Dongshaea marina: one gene and its partner. The protein of the gene in region 1 interacts with the protein of each later gene in a pairwise test. Links are inferred from orthologs where the notes say so. Each region holds a gene or a part of one and is shown on either strand. Other genes may lie near its edges. The genes, in order: DB847_RS01830 and DB847_RS15790.

Region 1 (3,293 bases):
CATCCAGCAGCATCCCGGAGATCCAGGCCGTCCCCATTCCCACCCTGTGGGGCAGGGCCATCACCCAGTAGATCATTACCATCACCAGCCAGTCGGGGCGATAGGGGTTGAGTTGAACAGGCAGGGGCAGGATAGCCAGCACCAATGCCAGCAAAAAAGAGAGATAAACTAACAGCAGCCCCTTAATTGAAGAGCTCACTGCTTGCCTCCTGTCTGAGGATGACTTTTCTGTGCATCGGACAACTCCTTTGGCCAAACCAGCAACAGATAGTGCAGGCGACTCAGATCGGCAACCGGCTTGGCTTCCACCCTGGCGAACGCCCTTCCCTCAATATACTGAAATAAGGTCACCCGGGCCACTGGTATTCCCTCGGGAAAACGTCCTCCTAGCCCTGAGCTCACCAAAAGATCGCCCGCCTTGATGTCGGTACTGCGCGGAATGTTATTCAGTACCAGGCTGTCGGGCTCGCCGGTTCCGGATACTATGGCTCGCTCATCGTTACGCTGAACCCTCACCGGGATCGAGTGACTGGGATCGCTGATCAATAGTACCCGACTGGTATTGGTTCCTACATGCAGTACCTGCCCCACGATTCCCTGATCATTGAGTACCGGCTGCCCCTGATAGACACCATCAAGCAGTCCTCGGTTGATCACCACCTGCTGACTGAAGGGATCGGAGACCACCGACATGATCTCTGCCATCTTCTCAGGATAGGGCTTGGGCATAGGTGCCTTTAGTAGCTGGCGAAGTCGTTGGTTTTCATGCTGCAGATCGCTCAGTTGCAATAGCTGCTCCTGAAGCAAAAACTGATTCTTCTTCAGTTGCTGATTCTCTTCCTGCAGCTGCTGGCGACTCTTAAACTGCTTCACCAGGCCATCGAGGAGCAAGCGTGGTGTATTCGCCGCATACTGCAGAGGGCTCACCACAGTACTGAGCCAGGTACGCGCCTCATTGAAATATCCGGAGCGGGAGTCGCCGATAATCAGGACCAACGAAATAATCACAGCCAGCAGCAACCGCCACTGTAGAGAGGGAGCTCGACCAAATATAGGTTTCATGTAACAGGATCTTGAAAGGCCGATCCAGGATCGGCCCAGAGATTAGTCGTAGTGGAAGAGATCGCCACCGTGCATATCGATCATCTCCAACGCCTTGCCGCCGCCACGGGCCACACAGGTGAGAGGATCTTCGGCGACCACCACGGGGATGCCGGTTTCTTCTGCGAGCAGGCGATCGAGATCGCGGATCAGTGCGCCACCACCGGTTAATACCATGCCGCGCTCTGAGATATCGGAAGCAAGCTCAGGCGGAGACTGCTCAAGGGCAACCATCACCGCGCTGACGATACCACTCAGAGGCTCCTGAAGCGCTTCAAGGATCTCATTGCTGTTCAGAGTAAAGCTTCTTGGCACACCCTCTGCCAGGTTGCGCCCACGCACCTCCAGTTCCTTAAGCTCATCACCAGGATAAGCTGAACCAATCTCATGCTTGATCCGCTCAGCGGTGGCTTCTCCGATCAGCGAGCCATAGTTACGGCGTACATAGTTAATGATCGACTCATCAAACTTATCTCCCCCTAAACGAACCGAAGAGGAGTAGACCACACCATTAAGAGAGATGATTGCAACCTCAGTGGTACCACCACCGATATCCACCACCATGGAGCCGGTTGCTTCAGACACCGGCAGCCCGGCACCAATCGCCGCAGCCATCGGCTCATCGATCAGGTAGACTTCACGAGCCCCTGCGCCCAGGGCCGATTCACGGATCGCCCGACGCTCAACCTGGGTCGAGCCACAGGGAACACAAACCAAAACCCTGGGGCTTGGTCGGAAAAAGTTGTTCTCATGGACCTGTTTGATGAAGTATTGCAGCATCTTCTCAGTCACATAAAAATCTGCAATCACCCCATCTTTGAGAGGACGAATCGCCGAAATATTGCCCGGGGTACGTCCCAGCATCTGCTTTGCGGCATGACCCACGGCGGCAACACTCTTAGATGTACCCATTTTCTCCTGACGGATAGCAACCACTGAAGGTTCATTGAGTACGATACCCTGATCCTTGACATAAATAAGGGTGTTAGCTGTTCCAAGATCGATCGAAAGATCATTGGAAAACAAGCCTCTTAGCTTTTTAAACATAGTCTTGGGGAATCCTGAATTGAGAAACCAGCGATCGTTCGGCTAACTTTACCAACGCAGCCCAGTTTCAGCAAGCTCACCCGACTCCGAGGGAGCCAGTTCCGAGCCATTATGACAAGAGATCACGACAATAAGTTCACGTTCGTGGCCGTTATCTGAAAATATATTCTCTTCCAAGACTCATATTTAGCCGGACCTTTACAAGAGATTGTTTAAAAAACAGTCGCACCAGGGGGCTTATACTCAATATGCTTCTACAAAAGTCGCTTCCGGATCACAATTTTGCTTAGCCATGAATTGTCGTGAACTCATAAAACCCGACTACCTGCGAAGTTCTACCTCCAGCTCCCGGGTAACCAGAGGGTTATCGTCTGAGTCCTGAAAGCCTCTGCCGCATTCAGCCTTTGAAGTAAGTTGCATATAATTGGGGGTTCCGGTTTTTGGATACAGCGCTTCGCAGCTTAACTCCACGCTGCAACTACCCAGGCCCGGGCCCTCTCCGGACAAGTTCAGGTTAAAGCCATCGATTTTATCCACTCCACTCTCACAGCCGCTGTTATTGCGAAGCAGCTGGTACAAGCCATACTGAATCCCACTCTCTGCTGCCAACAGGGCCCGCTGATTGGTGACCTGATAGATGCTCGACTGTGAGGAGAGCCCCTGGAGTTTAACCAACACCGCCGCCAGCAGTGAAAACACCACAATGATCACTATGGCGATCATCAGCATGCTGCCGCGCTGTCCGTGGATTGTGCTATTAGGGGCCATAGTTCATAAATACCAGTTGATTAAGGACCAGGGTCTTATTATCGGGCAGATCCAGCACCAGGCGAATTGATACCGTCTGAGCCAAGGCATCAAATGCAAAGGCACTCTGCGAAAAGTTAAGCTGATTACCTGTCAGTCGCTCTACAATACCTGCTCCGACCGGAACTGTGCTGTAAGTACTCCAGTTCAGGCCTTCATAGAGCATCAGATTACTTCCGGTGAAACAGTAAGCCTCGGAAGAGGCTCCAAGAATAAAGTAGCGCCGACCATCCGAGTCCCCTGAAAACTTGCGTGTCCCTTCCAGGGTGATAGTCGCCAACCCAGTTTCAGGATTGTTTTCATCATAACTATCAATAATCCCTACAGCACCACTACCT
Region 2 (3,264 bases), 3.0 Mb from region 1 along the record:
TAGGACTTGATTCCATCACAGGAGGGAGGGTGTCATCATGCCTTACAGACCTTGATCGCCTCGGCGCGGGCACGGATCCGCCGCTCCAGGGTATCGACCAGGGTATCATTGGCTAATCGTTCGCGGCGCTCGCCATTTTCATACAGTGCACTGCCACCGTTTGCTCCCGCCAGACCTATGTCAGAAGCCAAGGCCTCTCCGGGACCATTGACCACACAGCCGACGATACTGACATCCATGGGAGTGATAATATCCTCCAAACGCTCCTCAAGGGCGTTGACCGTGTTGATCACATCAAACTCCTGACGCGAACAACTTGGGCAGGCGATAAAGTTAATGCCGCGGCTACGAATGCCTAATGACTTGAGGATATCAAAACCAACCTTGATCTCCTCCACCGGGTCCGCGGCCAGGGAGACACGCAGGGTATCACCGATCCCTTCAGCAAGCAGCATTCCCAAACCCACCGCTGATTTCACCGCGCCGGAGCGAAAGCCTCCCGCCTCAGTGATCCCCAGGTGCAGGGGTTGCTCAATCTGGGTTGCCAGTTGACGATAGGCTCCGACCGCCATAAACACATCCGATGCCTTGACGCTGATCTTGAAGTTATCAAAATTAAGCCGGTCTAAAATCTCAACATGGCGCATCGCAGACTCAACGAGGGCCTCGGGAGTTGGCTCGTGATATTTCTGCATCAACTCTTTTTCCAAGGAGCCGCCATTGACCCCGATCCGGATCGGAATATTCTTATCCCGCGCACAATCAACCACGGCACGCACCCGATCTTCTTTGCCAATATTTCCCGGGTTGATCCGCAGGCAATCCACGCCATATTCGGCAACCTTGAGGGCGATCCGGTAGTCAAAGTGGATATCCGCCACCAGAGGGACCTTGACCTGTTGCTTGATCTGACGAAACGCCTCGGCCGCTTCCATAGTGGGTACCGAAACCCGGACAATATCCGCCCCGACCTTCTCCAAAGAGCGGATTTGCGCCACAGTCGCTTCCACATCCACGGTACGGGTATTGGTCATGCTCTGTACCGAAATCGGTGCATCGCCTCCAACAGGAACATCTCCGACCCAGATCTTCTTAGACTGACGGCGCTTAATCGGTGATTGATGATGGGCCATATTACTGCTGCTCCGGAACAATTAGTTTTGCAATACTGTTTTTAAATGCATCGAGACTCACGTGTTTACCCTGATAACTCACGTCTACCAGCTGAGGTGCCCCAAGGATCAGGTGGAATGGCGGCTGTCCTTCCAGCTCCAGGGTATCCCCCTGTTTTTTGATCCCGACCACCAGCTGTTTGCCTGTGCCATCGGTGACCTTCACCCAACAGTCGCCACGAAAGCTTAACACTAATCCTTGCTGCTGGTTTTGTGTCTCTGCGGCAGCTGACTCGGTTGCCGCAGTTGAGGTCTCTGTGGGAGATACATGGGTCGAAGAGGATTCATCTGCCACTGATGGTGTTGAATGAGTGTCCACACTGGCCGGGCTCTGCTCCTGGGATCCCGCAGGGGATACGGCCGGCTCTGAGGCTGGCTGCGCCGGAGTTGTTGCGCTCTGGGTAGCTGTTGCTGGCTGTGGAACAGGCTCCACACTACTTTTTGTCATCGACTCCTGCCACCACCAGGCGATCAGCAAAATGATCAGCACCAGGATGATCAATCGGGTCACCCACTTGAGCCGTGAGTCACTCGCCTCTTTGTGGGTGCGTTTAGAGAAGCTGTGCATCCCGGTTTGAGCCTTCCCGGTTCCCAGCTGCTCATAGGAAGCCAGAACCTGTGCCTCCTCAATTCCAAGCAGCTTACAGTAGGATCTCAGATAGCCACGGATAAAGGTCTCGGCCATATGCGCAGGAAAATGATCCTGCTCAATATCCTGGACCAAAGTGAGCCGCAGGTTCAACCGTGAGGCAACCTGTTCCTGGCTCATCATCTGTTGCTCGCGTGCCTCGCGCAGCAAGCGTCCGGGACTGATCGCGAGTTGCTCGCCAATGTCGGCCTCGGTTTCTTGGATCTGTTCAGGATGTTCGCTCTTAATACTCATTCGCAATGTACTTTTTAGCTTGAATCGATTGAGGATATTTACGCATCAGCTCGGCACCATACTTATGGACTCCCGCCGGATGGTCATCCGCCTCTTCCAGCTTCACCCACAGCCATAAGCTATCGGCAGTGGCTAAGTTGTCTTTACCATAGCGTGCCAGGTAGCCCCGGGCCGAAGCCAGATCCTTTTGCTGCAATGAGATATCGGCCAGTCCCAACAAAATCGTGGGGTTTGATGGCTCATATCCAAGTGCACGTCTGTAATAATCTTTCGCTTGTGGGGTATCTCCCGCACTCTGAGCACAAACGGCAGCATTTTCGTAGGTGCTGGCAACCTTGATGTAGCCAGGCACCGCCACCGCTCGCAAAAACATCTTCTGCGCTTTAGCATAGTGTTTCTCGGAGCAAAGGAAGGTCCCGTAGTTGTTAAGGATATCAGGATTGTTGGGCGCCATGCCAAGGGCTTTTTGATAAGAGGCGTCAGCCTGTGACATCTCTCCGACGCTTTGGTGGAAATAAGCGATGGCGGCATAGATCATCGGATTACGAGGATCATAGCTCAGAGCCTTCTCAAGATTGTATTTCGCCTGAACTGCATCTCCCTGCTGCAGATACTGCAGCCCGAGATCCAGGCGATTCTTGGCCGCATTCTTCGGCTCAAAGGTCTGAACCGTATGAGTCTGCTTATTATCGACATAGGTCGTCTCCTGAACACAGCCCGCCAGCAGAAGCGCTACCATCCCTATGCTCAGGAGTTGTAATCCTCTTTCCATTCCCTAGCCATCAGATTAAATTAGGATTCACAGATTTTGACGGAAATCGCTTCGTTCTGCATCCGTTTTTTGATGACTCGCTTGGTTCTGTCGATTACGTCACCAACCAGCTGTCCACAGGCGGCATCAATATCATCGCCACGGGTCTTGCGCACTATGACGGTGTAGCCATACTCCATCAATACCTTGCTGAAGCGGTCGACCCGGCTGTTACTGGGCTTACCAAAAGGGCTGCCCGGGTAGGGATTAAAGGGAATGAGGTTAATCTTACAGGGGGTGTTCTTCAACAGACGCGCCAACTCGCGGGCATCATCCATATCATCATTGATGTGATCGAGCAATACATATTCGATAGTGACCTTGCCCTGGTTGGCATTGGACTTCTGAACATAGCGGTGAATGCCATCCAGCAGCTCCCGAATGTTGTACTTATCGTT

Evidence for each region.
Region 2: the proteins of DB847_RS01830 (region 1) and DB847_RS15790 interact in binary tests that used the Escherichia coli proteins (3 or more experiments, as listed by UniProt). The link is inferred for Dongshaea marina from one-to-one orthologs.

What each region holds. Positions count from the first base shown.
Region 1 is NZ_CP028897.1:351,320-354,612, reverse strand. What follows is about bases 127-3,098. They hold DB847_RS01830 (rod shape-determining protein), read right to left. Parts: upstream 2,149-3,098; coding sequence 1,105-2,148; downstream 127-1,104. Other genes in these bases: DB847_RS01820 (prepilin-type N-terminal cleavage/methylation domain-containing protein), read right to left, coding at 2,906-3,098; DB847_RS01825 (PilX N-terminal domain-containing pilus assembly protein), read right to left, coding at 2,470-2,916; mreC (rod shape-determining protein MreC), read right to left, coding at 196-1,062; mreD (rod shape-determining protein MreD), read right to left, coding at 127-199. In the rest of the region: more of mreD, read right to left, coding at 1-126; more of DB847_RS01820, read right to left, coding at 3,099-3,293. UniProt on the Escherichia coli protein: Forms membrane-associated dynamic filaments that are essential for cell shape determination. Acts by regulating cell wall synthesis and cell elongation, and thus cell shape.
Region 2 is NZ_CP028897.1:3,366,940-3,370,203, forward strand. What follows is about bases 96-3,038. They hold DB847_RS15790 (RodZ domain-containing protein), read right to left. Parts: upstream 2,056-3,038; coding sequence 1,135-2,055; downstream 96-1,134. Other genes in these bases: ispG (flavodoxin-dependent (E)-4-hydroxy-3-methylbut-2-enyl-diphosphate synthase), read right to left, coding at 96-1,133; pilW (type IV pilus biogenesis/stability protein PilW), read right to left, coding at 2,045-2,827; DB847_RS15800 (bifunctional tRNA (adenosine(37)-C2)-methyltransferase TrmG/ribosomal RNA large subunit methyltransferase RlmN), read right to left, coding at 2,848-3,038. Outside these bases: DB847_RS15780 (winged helix-turn-helix domain-containing protein), read right to left, coding at 1-16; more of ispG, read right to left, coding at 36-95; more of DB847_RS15800, read right to left, coding at 3,039-3,264.